2 linked regions of the Spartinivicinus marinus genome follow. The protein of the gene in region 1 interacts with the protein of each later gene in a pairwise test. Links are inferred from orthologs where the notes say so. Each region holds a gene or a part of one and is shown on either strand. Other genes may lie near its edges.

What was found.
Region 2: the proteins of OQE68_RS13100 (region 1) and ftsZ interact in binary tests that used the Bacillus subtilis proteins (3 or more experiments, as listed by UniProt). The link is inferred for Spartinivicinus marinus from one-to-one orthologs.

Annotation. Positions count from the first base shown.
Region 1 is NZ_JAPJZK010000001.1:2,908,029-2,915,927, forward strand. The notes cover bases 998-3,939. They hold OQE68_RS13100 (cell division protein ZapA), read left to right. Parts: upstream 998-2,279; coding sequence 2,280-2,600; downstream 2,601-3,939. Other genes in these bases: pepP (Xaa-Pro aminopeptidase), read right to left, coding at 998-1,231; OQE68_RS13090 (UPF0149 family protein), read right to left, coding at 1,265-1,852; OQE68_RS13095 (TIGR02449 family protein), read left to right, coding at 2,074-2,283; OQE68_RS13110 (5-formyltetrahydrofolate cyclo-ligase), read left to right, coding at 2,917-3,552; OQE68_RS13115 (hypothetical protein), read right to left, coding at 3,664-3,846. Also shown: more of pepP, read right to left, coding at 1-997; OQE68_RS13120 (EVE domain-containing protein), read left to right, coding at 4,297-4,767; OQE68_RS13125 (sensor domain-containing diguanylate cyclase), read left to right, coding at 4,997-7,444; ilvA (threonine ammonia-lyase, biosynthetic), read right to left, coding at 7,484-7,899. UniProt on the Bacillus subtilis protein: Activator of cell division through the inhibition of FtsZ GTPase activity, therefore promoting FtsZ assembly into bundles of protofilaments necessary for the formation of the division Z ring.
Region 2 is NZ_JAPJZK010000001.1:4,269,922-4,277,827, forward strand. The notes cover bases 1,500-4,448. They hold ftsZ (cell division protein FtsZ), read left to right. Parts: upstream 1,500-2,366; coding sequence 2,367-3,530; downstream 3,531-4,448. Other genes in these bases: ftsA (cell division protein FtsA), read left to right, coding at 1,500-2,298; lpxC (UDP-3-O-acyl-N-acetylglucosamine deacetylase), read left to right, coding at 3,637-4,448. Outside these bases: OQE68_RS19150 (D-alanine--D-alanine ligase), read left to right, coding at 1-55; OQE68_RS19155 (cell division protein FtsQ/DivIB), read left to right, coding at 70-882; more of ftsA, read left to right, coding at 1,060-1,499; more of lpxC, read left to right, coding at 4,449-4,551; OQE68_RS19175 (M23 family metallopeptidase), read left to right, coding at 5,292-6,224; preprotein translocase subunit SecA, read left to right, coding at 6,394-7,906. UniProt on the Bacillus subtilis protein: Essential cell division protein that forms a contractile ring structure (Z ring) at the future cell division site. The regulation of the ring assembly controls the timing and the location of cell division.

The sequences.
Region 1 (7,899 bases):
GATCGTCTTCTATTCTTACCCCAATGCCACGCCAGCGTTTTTCTACATCTTCATTATCAGGGGCAATATAAATACCGGGCTCAATGGTGAGTACCATGCCGGGCTCTAATTTACGCCATTCACCATCAATTTTATATTCACCCACATCATGTACATCCATGCCCAGCCAGTGACCCGCTTTGTGCATATAAAAAGGTTTATATTTTTCTTCTTTAATTAGTTGTTCAACATCACCTGAGAGCAAACCAAGTTCAACTAACCCTTCAGTGATTACTTGCACTGTTACATCATTGGGCTGATTAAAATGATTACCTGGTTGGACTGCTTCAATTGCAGCTAATTGAGCTTTTAATACCAGTTCATAAATGGCTCGCTGCTCTTTGCTAAATTTGCCATTAACCGGAAAAGTTCGGGTAATATCAGAGGCGTAATGGTCTAGCTCACAGCCTGCATCAATCAGTACTAAATCACCATCAGCCAACACATCATTATTTTCAGTGTAATGTAGTATGCAAGCATTAACGCCACCACCAACTATACTGTTATAGGCTACTGCACGACAGCCATTGTAAACAAACTCATGCAGTAGCTCTGCTTCGAGTTGATATTCATAACAGCCAGGTTGGCAGGCCTTCATAGCTCTTAAGTGGGCATTGGCAGAAATTTCCGCTGCCTTTTTCATAAGCGCTATTTCTGCTTTACTCTTAAAAATACGCATTTCATGCAGAATATGGTCAAGTGCAACAAACTCGCCTGGTGGAACTGCCCCCTGTTTAGTTTTGGCTTTGATGGAATTAATCCAGCTCATCATTCGGCGGTCAAAAATCTCATTGGTGCCTATTTCATAATAAACACGAGACTTGCCTTCAATTAGCCCTGGTAATATTTCATCAATATCGCTGACTGGAAAGGCATCATCAAAGCCGTATTTTTCACAAGCACCTTCTTGGCCTGCTCGTAAGCCTTCCCATAATTCTTTTTCTGGATCTTTTTCTCGGCAAAATAAAATGGCTTCGCCATGGCTACGCCCTGGAATAAGTACTAGCACCGCTTCAGGTTCAGGAAAACCTGACAAATAATAAAAATCACTGTCTTGTCGATAAGGGTAATCAACATCTCTATTGCGGATTTGGATGGGGGCTGAAGGTATTATTGCAATACTGTTGTCGTCCATTTCTGCCATTAAATTGGAGCGACGTTGTTTGTATTCTGAAGTGGGTAGCTGTTTCATTATTATGTTTAACCCCTAATTAGTATATTCAAACTAGTGAAGCTGGTTGTCACTTTTTTCAGTAGAGCCTTTTGGGCCACACTCACTAAACACCAGTATTGCGTTAATACGGACATATTCAGTGACCTGGTGCCAGTCCATTTCATTAGAGTCTGCTTCTTCTATGTCTTCACTTTGTACTTGTGAAATTTCAGTAAAGTCTAAAAGAATGTCTTTTACATCAGTAGATAGTTGGGCTTGTTGCTGGCCAGATAAACCAAACCCAGCTAAAAAACTATGAGTCCAGTTAGAGAGTTCTTTCAGACGACTTTCCAATTCAGCGTTGTCATCTGGCAGTAACAAACGAAAGCCGTATTCAGGGTCAGCCAACTGCTCCTCTGTTTGCTGATATAAGGAAACTAGCAAAACCTTAGCCTGATCAGGCAACACTTCTTCAATATCCAACAGTTGTTGAACTTGGCAAAGCCAGCTATCGGCTGATAACTTCAGGCCACCTGCTAGCATACCTGTTAACAAACCATGTAATTCAGCTGGAGAGGCAAACAGCTCCAATGAAACAAACAGGTTAGCAACATCATCAAAGCTAATAGTTGCTGAAGAAGTTTGAGCTGCATTTGTCATTGCAATTCTACCTAGATGTTTAGTTTGTCTCTATCCTAACATTTGAGGGTATTGCAAACTACTGTACACCTTAAGAGTGAAGCGATTACTGATATAAAGAGTAATTTTAAAACCTAATATTAAAAGGAAGGCGTTGAAATAGCTGGTGTTGGATTGACCCTGACAGAACGGCCCACTATAGTAATCGCAAGCCTTATACCCTGATACCTTAGTCGTTTAAAATGGATCATCACTTATTTCAGCAGCTTGCAAATAAAATTGAACAGTTGGTCGCCTTGTGCGAACAATTAAAACAGGAAAATGCTCAGCTTCGTGCCAATGAACAGCAGTGGCGTGAAGAGCGGGTATATTTGATAGAAAAAAATGAAATTGCCCGCACTAAGGTTGAGGCGATGATCACTCGGTTAAGAACGCTGGAACAAGAATCATGAGTGACACAACAACACAAACAGCAACAGTTAATATTTTAGATAAAGGGTATCGGGTAAGTTGTAAACCTGAAGAGCAGCGTGCTCTGGTTGATGCAGCCCAGTACCTAGATAACAAAATGCGAGAGATTCGGGAAAGAGGTGCTGTGGTTGGATTGGAGCGGATTGCTGTCATGGCAGCATTGAATATTGCTCATGAACTATTACAGCTAGCCCAGCAGCGGCAGCTAGCAGAAGAAGATACCCAAGCACAGTTGCAGTCCTTGCTGGATAAAGTCGAACAAGTATTAACAGATGGTGATACGCCTGCTTTTGATTAGAAATTTTCATAAAAAAAGGGGCGACAATCTAACTCAAATCGATATAATGAAATCAAGCTCCCTGCTCTGTTGGCCAGTCATGAATGTCCCTGAGCCGATAATTTAGGAACTGGAGGCTCCTTGCAGGTGTCGGCGTGCAAGTCCGCTATAGGCGGAAAGCCCAAAACATCTCAGCAGCCACCACCTTGAACCTAGGGTTCAAGGGCCCAATTGACAGCGGCGGATTGGGGGGCGGTTTTAACTCCAGTAGTTTATCCTCCACTAACAACACCGGCTAATAATAACTAAAAACCAGACAACAGATAAAGAAATCCTGGTGCTAGATTGTAATCAGCTAGAGGACTCATCAGACGTCCAAAACCCTATGTCACGAACACAGTTGAGAGCTCAGTTGCGTCAAGCTCGTCAGGCACTTACTTTTCAGCAACAACAGTTAGCTAGCCAGCGACTACTTAAAGTTTTATTAAATAGACCAGAATTTCTGAAGGCTAAACATATAGCAGTATATTTAGCGAATGATGGTGAAATTAATCCCCTGAAAATAATTGAAGCAGCTTGGGAAATGAATAAACACTGTTATTTACCCGTGTTGCATCCTATTTATCATAATCGATTGTGGTTTCTTCGTTATAGGCCGAAGACAAAACTAGCACCTAACCGCTTTAATATATTGGAACCAACTGTACGAACTGAGCGTCTAAAGTCTGCTTGGGCGATGGACTTAGTATTGTTGCCGTTGGTAGGCTTTGATCAATATGGAGGCCGTTTAGGAATGGGGGGAGGTTTTTATGACAGAACCTTTGAATTTATTGTGAAAAATCCATTGAAGCCTCGCCCTAATTTGGTAGGTTTGGCCCATGAGTGCCAACAAGTGGATAAACTACCCACTGCTAGCTGGGATATTCCGCTGGCAGGAATTGCCAGCGATAGTAATTACTATATAGCTAGGTAAGGTATGGCTAGCAGGCAAGTGTACCACTAGACAACAATGTAGTGGTGTCGGAGTGCTAAATGACTTGCTAGTAAGCAATTATGTACTCTGGATTTATTTGAGTATACCTATTTATAGTGTGCGTTGTGTTTTGGTGTTTGATTGGTTTACTGTTGGTGTAGCATTATTTGTAACGGTGGCGAGCTCAGCTGAACTTTTTGACAAAGTCATTTGAGCAAAACCTGTGGTTAGCACCCCCAAGCCAAAAATAAAAACTAACACCAGCATAAAATCAGGTTTGTTTTTTTGTGTCATTTCCACTAACCCTGCTGGTTTTTCAGTTAATTACTAAATTTCCCCAAGTGGTCTTTGCAGTATGCAAGACAGTCACAAGCTCTTTTATTGCCACACTGAGACTTTTAATCTTTCTCAGCGGTGTTACTACACACGTTCTAGTAAACTGTGGTGAGCAAATTGCTACTTGTTTTGTGGTCCATGTATGTAACAATTGTCTATGTAGCAAATTTATCGCTTATTTGTATTAGTTGTTTGCTAGTCACCAATGGCCTGAGTTACTAAGTACTTTGACTACGAAGTACATTGATCTCTAAGTAAGTCACTGACTAAGTACTTCACATGTGCCGTATGAGCATTGTGGTTTAATTGTACTCATTAGTTAATTGAATGAACGTGACTATAGCCACAGTTTAAAATATGTGTGAAGTAAAACCAATTAGCATATAAAACGCAAGGAATATTTCTTACATGCCAAATTACTGGTTAATGAAGTCTGAACCCGGTGTTTTCAGTATAGACGATCTTGCCAATTGCCCTAATCAAACAGAGCACTGGGATGGGGTAAGAAATTATCAGGCGAGAAATATGATGCGTGATCAAATGCACAAAGGGGATTTGGTGTTTTTTTATCACTCCAGTTGCAAAAACACTGGAATTGCAGGAATAGCGAAAGTCGTCAAAGAAGCTTACCCAGATCATACGGCACTTGATCCGGACTCCGCTTATTTTGACCCAAAAAGTACAGTCGATAATCCTCGCTGGTTTATGGTAGATATCCGGTTTGTAGAAAAGTTCACACACTTGGTTTCGTTGCAGCACTTAAAGGAAAATCCTCTGTTAAAGGATTTACCACTTGTACAAAGAGGTAGTCGCTTATCAATCATGCCAGTAGCTGAAAAACAGTGGAATGAAATTTTAGCTATGGTGCCTGGTCGGTGAGTTTAATAAAGTAATAACTGTTTCACTGGTGACATTGGTTTTTCTTGGTACCAGTCCACAATGACTACAAAAAAGTACCTTGCCAGAAAATAAATGACTTTGAAGACGTTTACCAGTTTTATGCATATAACATGAGTTCGCCAATCAGTTGATTAATAGTAAAATAGTGGATAACAAGCCTGTATATTAAGCTCTAGCCAACTAAATCGGTTGTGACTATGCTTGAAATATGGAGCAGGAAAGGGCAGCTGTGTTATCCCCTACAACAGAATCGAGTTTAGTTAAGTGGATTAATGTTGGTGGTGGCTTATTAGTATCCCTCATCAGCGTTTATCTTTTTGTATCTGAAATTTCTCAACCTGTGGCTATCAGTTTGATGTTACTAGGGATAGGTATGGTAGCCCGTCTCCATAATGCCTGGCTGGCAATTGGCATCGCTTGTGTGGCTATTGTTTCTGCATTGTTCTCGCTATTTGAAGGCATTTCTATTCAACAGTTTTATGTTGAGAATGAGCTATTAACATTGGATGGGGATGATCATGAGGTTATAGCGATACCTGGCAGTGTCACGGTTAGCCTGGTGTGTGCAGCGTTATGCCTAATCAAACCAGATAAACTACCTCTTTTTAGCAACTCACACTTATATAAATGTGGTTTGGCTGCTATACCCTTAATTTTTGGTGCATCAGGGCTAATCGCGATGGCGCTAAAGCTGCCAGATAGCTATGGTTTTGCTCAAATTCTAAGCTTCAGTCTGCTGATCAATATTGCTCTAATAACAATAGGACTGTGCTTACTGGCAGCCTTCACCAACTGGCAGGCTACCGTTCAGGATAAAATACCGCAGTGGATTGCTGGTTATTTGGCGATTGTGCTGGTCATTATCTCAACGTTATTTGCCTTAATCATGGAGAAAAAAGATTTACGGTTTTTAACGCATCATGCACAACATACTGCACAGCAGTTGGGGAATGGAATATCGTCTATTTTGAATACTCAACGCAAAGCTGTTGAGCGAATGGCTGCCCGCTGGTCACACCAGGGTGATATGGATAAGACGACCTGGATGGCTGATGCAAATCAACTGCTGAAGGATTTCCCAGAGTTTCAAGCGATAGAATGGATGGACTCCGATTACCAAATTCGTTGGTTGGTCCCTTATGAAGGCAATGAACAGGCATTGAATTTTCGAGTGCCCGCTGATAATCCGGCCGTAGTGCATTTACGTCGCGCCTTTAGCAGTAAAACCAGTGTGATTACTCAAGTTATTCAGTTGAAACAGGGAGGGGAGGGTTTTATTAATTATACGCCTATCTTTGATTTAACTGGCCGCTTTCATGGCTATATTGTGGCAGTATTTCGGGTTAAAGCATTAGTTGAAAGTATCACTCAGCTGCCTATTTATAAGGGATTTTATTTTGAGATTAGAGAAAGGAATAAGGTTATTTATTTCTCATCTACTGTGCTAAAACCCAGCGGCTTTTTTGGTAAACCAGCAGCTGAACATACGATTAACCCTAATCAGCACTCTCCTTGGGTTGTACAAGCGTACCCTAGTGCAGAACTGGTAAGCCGCAGTCGATCATTGCTTCCAACCGTTGTGTTATTTTCAGGCTTTATTTTTACCATGATGATTTGCACCAGCATCGTGCTATTGCGTCGCTCTTATTTAGATGACCGTACGGCTGAGCAAGCGATTAGCAGTTTAAAGGAGGAAGTTGCAAGGAGCAATGAAACAGAAAAAACACTCAAGGAAAGTAATACTCAGCTTGAACTGTTTTTTGATCTGATTAATCAGTCGCGTGATGCACTGATGGTGGTAGACCCTGAAACAAGAGACCTGCTTTATTATAATACGTCCACTTATGCTTCATTAGGTTATACAGAAGAAGAGTTTGTTGCAGCACTCGAGGAAGGAACGCTTATTGCTGAAAAAATGGACCGAGTAATAAAGAAAGCGATGAGCTCTCGACGAAAACTCACCTCAAATATCTATCAAATGGAAGTAATAAAAAAAGATGGCGGCGCTTTACAGGTAGAAATAACAACTCGCATGGTTAACCATCATCATAAAAAATACTTAATAATTGTGGCTCATGATGTCACTGCAAATAAAGAGATGGAGCAACGCTTAATTAATTTAGCCACTCGGGACTCGTTAACCGGACTATTTAATCGCAAGCATTTTGATAATTGTCTTGAGGAGGAGTGGAGCCGAGCCATTCGACAAAATGAACCTATTGCTCTCATGATGACAGATTTAGATAGATTTAAAAAATATAATGACAGCCAAGGGCATCAGCAAGGAGATATTTGTTTGAAGGATATTGCGAGTATTCTTAAGCGTTCAATTACTCGTAGTACTGATTTACTGGCTCGATATGGTGGCGGTGAGTTTGCCGCAATTTTGCCTGAAACTGATTTACGAGGCGCTCAGGAAATTGCGCGCCGAATTCATCATAATATTGGGGATGCTTACATTAGCCATCCCCTTTCAGATGTTTCGACCTATATTACCTTAAGCATTGGTTTAGCATCTTGTACCCCGCAACCAGGTAGCAGTAGTCACGAATTATTGAGACAAGCAGAAGCAGCGCTTATGCAGGCTAAAAAGCAAGGACGTAATCGCACCTGCTCGCACCAGGATGAAAAACCACCACTAACCCTTACTCGCTAATAGTCCATAAAAATCTTCACTTTTAACTATCTATAAAAACTACTGATTTGATAAAAACAGCTGATAAGCAGGGTTTTCAGATTCTTCCCAGTAGTGATAGCCAATATCAGTTAAAAACGCAGGCACTTTTTCGCGGTCATTGCTGGGTACTTGCAGACCAACCACTACCCTGCCATAAGCAGCTCCATGGTTGCGGTAATGGAACATGGAAATATTCCAGCGTTGCCCTAGCTTGTTTAAAAAGTTAAGTAGTGCGCCAGGCCGCTCAGGAAACTCAAATCGATAAACTACTTCGTCTTTTACGGCTTCTGCATGGCCGCCAACCATATGACGAATATGTAGTTTTGCCATTTCATTATCACTTAAATCAACAACAGGGTAGCCTGCATCCTGCAACTGTTGAACGAGCTGCTCTTTGGTATCAGTATCGGGCTTGGTTTGCACGCCAACAAAAA
Region 2 (7,906 bases), 1.4 Mb from region 1 along the record:
CTATAGTTTTTCGAAATTAGTGTTAGAAATCCTGGCTACAGCGCAAGCGCAATAGATTCATAGGCAATAATGATGTACCCTGTGCGGTTACGCGACAATAACGGTATAAATCGTAAACAAGCAAAACGTCGAGGAGCAAGTAAAAAAAAGCAAACGCAAAAAAAGTCAATAAAATGGAGCAGGTTGCTTGGGAGCTTTCTAAAATTATCTTTAGTGGCGTGTTTTATTGGTTTAGGTGTCTGGTGTTGGCCAAAACTGACTGATTATTTTAACCAGCCAGTAAAACGGGTACAGGTTGAAGGTCAGTTTGCTGCATTACAAAAGGCAAGTGTACAACAACTAGTAGAGCCCTACCTAAGTAGTCGTTTTTTTAATATTGACTTAATTGGTTTGCAAACAGATTTAGAGAAAATACCTTGGATTGAGACTGTGGCTTTACGACGAGTGTGGCCAGATCAAATTCAGGTAAAAATAGTTGAACATATAGCAGTTGCACGCTGGAATGATGATGAGCTGTTAAGTAACAAAGGAAACCGGTTTAAGCCTGAAAAGTTGACAGGGTTAAAAAGCTTACCAAAGTTAACAGGGCCTGTCGGAACAGAACAGCAGGTTATGGCTCAATATCATAAAATAGCGCAACTTATTCGGCCATTAGGGATGTCAATTAAACAGCTAAATGTCAGCTCAAGAGGGGCCCTGGTATTTGTAACGGATCATTTTCGTGTGTTGGTTGGCAGGGATGATGTGGTTAAGAAAATACAGCGATTTGTTAAAGTTTACAAAGCGCAGCTAGTAGGAAAAAAGGAGCTGATTAAATCAGTTGATGTACGTTATAGCAGCGGCGTAGCAGTGATGTGGAAAACTAGTGAGTTAAAAAGCTAATGCTATTACAGGCAACCAGTGATTTGAAAAGCAGTAATCTGGAATGCTGCTGCAAGGAAAAGAGTTGCAAGGGTATAAACAAGTATGGGGTGTAAATTTTATATACCAATCGCGTATAGATAAGACGGCGCAAAGGTATTACTTCACTTGAAGTGTAATGGGTAGGAAGGTTTTCGAATGGCAACGTCTCAAGACGGAAAAATGATAGTCGGTCTAGACATTGGTACATCTAAAGTGGTCGCTATAGTAGGTGAAGTGGCTGATGATGGTACGTTGAAAGTGGTCGGCATTGGTGCTCATCCATCTCGTGGGCTGAAAAAAGGCGTTGTTGTAAATATCGAGTCTACTGTTCAGTCCATTCAGCGAGCGATAGAAGAAGCTGAATTAATGGCTGGCTGTCAGATTCACTCGGTATATGCAGGTATCGCTGGTAGTCACATTAGTAGTTTGAATTCCCATGGTATTGTGGCCATTCGAGATCGAGAAGTATCCCCAGCTGATGTCGATCGGGTTATTGATGCGGCTCAGGCGGTTGCTATTCCTGCGGATCAGAAAATTCTACATATCTTGCCTCAAGAATATGTAGTGGATACCCAGGAAGGTGTTAAAGAACCTCTGGGAATGTCAGGCGTTCGGCTGGAAGCAAAAGTTCATCTGGTTACCTGCGCAGTGAATGCAGCACAAAATATTGAAAAATGTGTCAAGCGCTGCAATTTAGAGGTAGAAGATATTATTTTGGAACAGCTGGCTTCTAGTTACTCAGTGCTAACTGAAGATGAAAAAGAGCTAGGGGTTTGTCTGGTAGATATTGGTGGAGGAACCACAGATATTGCCGTATTTACTAGTGGCTCGATTCGGCATACTGAAGTAATCCCTATTGCTGGTGACCAAGTAACGAATGACATCGCGATGGCGCTTCGCACGCCTACTCAGCATGCGGAAGAAATTAAAATTAAATACGCTTGTGCACTTACTCAGTTAGCAAGGGCAGAAGAGTTAATAAAAGTACCTAGTGTGGGTGACCGCCCACCACGGGATTTATCAAGACAAGCACTGGCAGAAGTGGTTGAGCCCCGTTACGAAGAATTATTTACCCTAGTGCAAGGGGCGCTTAGACGTAGTGGTTTTGAAGAGCTGATTCCTGCTGGCATCGTTTTGACTGGCGGTACTGCCAAAATGGAGGGTGTTGTGGAGTTGGCTGAAGAAATTTTTCATATGCCCGTTAGGTTAGGCATGCCTACGGATATTAAAGGACTTTCTGATGTGGTAAAAAATCCTATCTTCTCGACAGGTGTCGGGTTGTTACATTATGGGTTACAGCATCAAAAAGAAGGTAGTGTTGCCATGCCTGTAAGATCTGCCGCTAAAGTAAATATCTTTAGCCGGATGAAACATTGGTTTCAAGGAAACTTTTAACAGGAGTAACGATAAATAATACAAATTAAATTGAATAGTAGTAGATAGTTGAGAGAAAGGAGAGGGTTATGTTTGAGTTGGTTGATAATGTGCCGCAAAACGCGGTCATTAAAGTTGTCGGTGTGGGCGGCGGAGGTGGCAATGCTGTCAACCACATGTTAAATAAGCACGTCGATGGTGTTGATTTTATCTGTGCGAATACAGATGCACAAGCGTTAAAAAACTTGGCGGCAAAAACGGTTCTGCAATTAGGAACTGGTGTGACTAAAGGATTGGGTGCAGGCGCTAATCCTGACGTTGGCCGTGAAGCGGCACTTGAAGATCGCGAGCGCATTGAAGAAGTGCTAAATGGCGCTGATATGGTATTTATCACAGCCGGTATGGGTGGTGGTACAGGTACAGGTGCAGCTCCAGTTGTTGCGCAAGTTGCTAAAGAAATGGGTATTTTAACCGTGGCAGTCGTCACTAGGCCATTCCCTTTTGAAGGACGTAAGCGGATGATTGTGGCTGATGAAGGGATCAAAGAATTAGCAGAAAATGTTGATTCTTTAATCACAATCCCTAATGAAAAATTGCTACCTGTGTTAGGAAAAGATGCCAGTTTATTATCAGCATTTAGTGCGGCAAATGATGTATTACTTGGTGCAGTGCAAGGTATTGCTGATCTAATTATTCGTCCGGGAATGATTAACGTTGATTTTGCAGATGTACGCACAGTAATGTCTGAAATGGGCATGGCAATGATGGGAACAGGTTCTGCGACAGGTTCTAATCGAGCAGTAGAAGCAGCTGAAGTGGCAATTCGCAGCCCACTTTTAGAGGATGTAAATTTACACGGCGCTCGTGGAATACTGGTTAATATTACAGCAGGATTAGATCTTTCTTTGGGCGAGTTCTCAGAAGTGGGTAATACTGTAGAGCAGTTTGCTTCAGAAAATGCTACCGTAGTGGTTGGCACCGTAATTGACCCTGATATGTCTGATGAGTTACGAGTCACCGTGGTAGCAACAGGGTTAGGGGCGAATGATGCAGCAGATGCACCTGTTAAAGTAGTCGATAATACCAAAAGCGATGGTACTTTAGACTACAATAAATTAGATCGCCCTACAGTCATGAGAAAACAAGCTGCCGCCGGAACAGGCAACCAAGTTGTCCAGCCGGAACGGACTCGTAGTACAGACAATATGGATTACTTGGATATACCTGCATTTTTAAGAAGGCAAGCTGACTAGGGTATTAAAAAAGTTCACTTACCATTTGTGTAATGTGCAGCTTTTGATACAATCGCCGGTCAATTGTTTGCCTTCTGGCAGGATTTGATCAAGACGGCGTACATATATGATTAGACAAAGAACTTTAAAAAACATTATCCGTGCTACGGGAGTAGGTCTACATTCGGGAGAAAAAGTCTACTTGACATTGAAGCCAGCTCCTGTAGATACGGGAATCGTTTTTTGTCGGACAGACTTAGATCCGGTTGTAGAAATACCCGCAAAAGCAAGCTTTGTTGGTGACACTACTTTATGTACATCATTAATGAATAATGATGGCATTAGAGTAGACACTGTTGAGCATTTGCTTTCAGCAATGGCAGGCCTCGGCATTGACAATGCCTATGTAGAAGTAAGCTCCCATGAAGTACCTATCATGGATGGCAGTGCAGGGCCTTTTGTTTTCTTAATTCAATCTGCAGGGATTGAAGAGCAAAACACAGCAAAGAAGTTTATTCGAATTAAAAAAGAGGTTACCTATAAAGAGGGTGACAAGGTAGCAACCTTCTTACCTTTTGATGGCTTTAAAGTGACCTTTACGATTGATTTTGACCACCCTGTCTTTAAAGGCAATATCCAAACAGCTTCTGTTGATTTTTCCAGCACCTCCTTCGTGAAAGAAGTCAGTCGCGCAAGAACTTTTGGTTTTATGCGAGATATTGAATATCTCCGGTCTAAAAACTTAGCGCTTGGTGGTAGTGTTGACAATGCCATAGTTGTTGATGACTATCGGATACTGAATGAAGATGGTTTGCGTTATGATGACGAGTTTGTCAGACATAAAATGCTTGATGCCATTGGTGATTTGTACTTACTAGGTAATAGCTTAATTGGTGAGTACCGTGCGGTTAAATCTGGGCATGCTTTAAATAATAAAGTATTACGTGCCTTAATTGCACAAGAAGATGCGTGGGAAGTAGTTACATTTGAAGATCCTGCTGAAGCTCCTATCTCATACATGCGGCCAGTAGCTGCAGTATAAATCTTATTAGGTAAATAATGGGCTTGTTGCTTTCACACATTAAAAATGTGTACTTGAAGGCTATAGAGCAGGAAATCGCCCGTTGATATGCAGTAGACAACACAGGTAGATATGTACTGTACTGATATAAATTTATATATTGGAAGTACTAATCTATTTGTATGTTGTTGACTAAGATAGGCAAGATTATTGTATTATAAAAGCTATGTAAGGGTAAATACTTATTGTATTATAAGCATGTGAATATTTTGCTACATAGGATTACAAAATAGGGTTACGAAAGTCTGAGTTAAATAAATCATGCTTTTGGCATAGTATTAAGTATATAAGTGGTATTTAGAGCAGCTTAATTCTTGCCCAAGACTTAATAATGCTAAAAAGATAAAATAGCTGATGGTTAAAACTAGAATAACCATGAGTGAGTAAAGCGGCAAATATTTGCCAGTTCGTGTGCAAGACTACGCTCTATTGAAGGCTGATAAAGCCTAAAACTGTTAGTCTTGTCATACGGCTAACATACATATAGATGTAACTTTGGGGGTTAAAGACTGCAAGTAATAGACAGTTGATGCTGCTTTAAATAAATAGCTATGATTGCTTGTAGCGAATTCAACTTATTGATGTACTTGTCTTGTAGTCAGGCGGTAAGAGCTTGAGTAGTTCTGTCTCTTAAGTGAATTATTGTCTAAGGTGGCTTTTGCTAGAGGTACGCAATCCCCGTGAAATAAAAGTGCAAGTGAATGAATATTATTATTGTCCGACGAAAGCTAGATAGATCGCGAACATTTCATATTGGCCCCTTTGGCCTTACATTTCTTGTGCTTGCTCTACTCATCGCTCTTATTAGTCTCTCTATCTGGGGTACCTATACCTACCTGACCCCTCTTTCAGCCAAATCCCTTAGTAATCAAACTACCCAACATTGGCAAGGAGAAATAACCAGCCAACGACGTGAACTTAGTGCGCTTAAGGATCAAGCTACTGCAGAGCTGGATGCATTAGCATTACGAGTATCTGAGTTACAAAGTCGACTCGTCAGGTTAGATGCATTGGGTGAGCGTCTTACTCAAATTGCTGACCTTGATAATGGTGAATTTGATTTTAGTGAGCCTCCTGGATTAGGTGGCCCTGAGTCCAATGATATCGATGAAACATTTAAGCCCCCTCAATTTATTGATCTGATAGATCAGCTGATCAAACAAATCGACAACCGAGAAGCACAATTAGAGCTATTAGGTGATTTAATTACTTCGCGAAAAATAAAGAGCGATGTGTTAATAGCAGGTAGCCCGATTAGGAAAGGCTGGCTATCTTCTCGATTTGGTCGGCGAACAGATCCCATCAATGGGCGTTATGCCTGGCACAAAGGTATTGATTTTGCTGGTAAATATGGGTCCGGCATTTTTTCTGTAGGGTCTGGAGTAATCACTTGGGCTGGCTCGCGGGGTGGCTATGGTAATATGGTTGAAGTGAACCATGGCAATGGTTTTGTTACCCGTTATGCTCATAACAGTAAAGTCTTAGTTAAAGTAGGTGACTTAGTTAAAAAAGGGCAAAGAATTGCTTTAATGGGCAGCAGTGGGCGAGCAACAGGTCCACATGTTCATTTTGAAGTGTATAAAGACGGAAAAGCTGTTAACCCCGCCAGATACATTTCCCGTGCAAATGGATAAACCAATAAGCACTTTGAGTAGTTTCTCTTAAAAGCTGTGGTAATGCTTTCTTGTCTAAAGTAAATAGCGTTACAATCCAGCTACTTTTTCTAAGTTTATTTTATAAAATCAGCCGAGCATTTGAGATGCTGCCTGGTATTAATCTTGTGGATACAATAAGTAAACGATTATGTTAGCGCCTTTAGTTCGAAAAGTCTTTGGTAGTAAAAATGACCGCCAGTTACGCCGGATGCGTAAAGTAGTGAAAGCAGTGAATGCTCTAGAGGAGTCATTGAGTAAACTGTCAGATGAGCAATTAAAGGCTAAAACTGATGAGTTTCGTGGTCGAGTCAAAAAAGGTGAGAGTTTAGACAGCTTATTACCCGAAGCTTTTGCTGTCGTGCGTGAAGCTGGTAAGCGCGTGATGGGAATGCGCCATTTCGATGTTCAATTAATCGGTGGTATGACACTTCACGAAGGTCGTATAGCTGAAATGCGCACGGGTGAGGGTAAAACATTAGTAGCAACCTTGCCAGCCTATCTTAATGGCTTGTCTGGCAAGGGTGTCCATGTTGTAACGGTTAACGATTACTTAGCTAGTCGTGATGCAAACTGGATGCGTCCATTATATGAATTTCTTGGTTTAACGGTTGGTGTGGTGACATCAGGCCAAGATCCAGAATCAAAAAAAGCAGCTTATCAGTCGGATATTACTTACGGAACGAATAACGAATTTGGCTTTGACTATTTGCGGGATAATATGGCATTTAGCCTGGAAGATAAATCCCAGCGCCCACTTAACTATGCCATCGTGGATGAAGTAGACTCAATTCTGATTGATGAAGCCAGAACCCCTTTGATTATTTCTGGTGCTGCTGAAGACAGCTCTGAGCTTTATACTGTTATAAATAAACTTATTCCTAAACTACAAAAGCAGGAAGAGGCTGTTGAAGGTCACTTTACTTTAGATGAGAAAACTCGACAGGTTGAGCTAAATGAGGATGGTCATCAGTTTATAGAAGAGCTGCTGGCTGAAAAGGGAATGTTGGGTGAAGGTGAAAGCCTCTATGCACCGAACAATCTAAATCTGCTCCACCATGTTTATGCTGCCTTAAAAGCCCACCAAATCTTTCATAAAAATATTGACTACATTATTCAAAATGGTCAGGTGCTGTTAGTTGACGAGCATACTGGCCGGACCATGCCTGGTAGGAGGCTTTCTGAAGGCCTACACCAAGCTTTAGAGGCAAAAGAAGGTCTGCAAATTCAAAGCGAAAGCCAGACCCTGGCATCAACCACTTTCCAAAACTACTTCCGCTTGTATGAAAAATTGTCAGGCATGACAGGGACTGCAGATACCGAGGCAGTTGAGCTAAGACAAATTTATGGTTTAGACGTTATTGTCATTCCTACCCATAAGCCAATGGTAAGAAAAGACTATAATGACCTAGTTTATCTCAGTATCGAAGAAAAATATGACGCGGTAATTGAAGACATTAAAGAAAATGTGGCCAAGCATCGCCCTATCTTGGTAGGTACGGCTTCTATTGAATCTTCTGAGCGCGTTTCTAGTGCATTAAAGAAAGCGGGAATTGAACACCAAGTATTAAATGCAAAATTCCATGAAAAAGAAGCAGAAATTATTGCTCAAGCAGGTAAGCCAGGAGCTGTAACCATTGCTACCAATATGGCAGGCCGTGGTA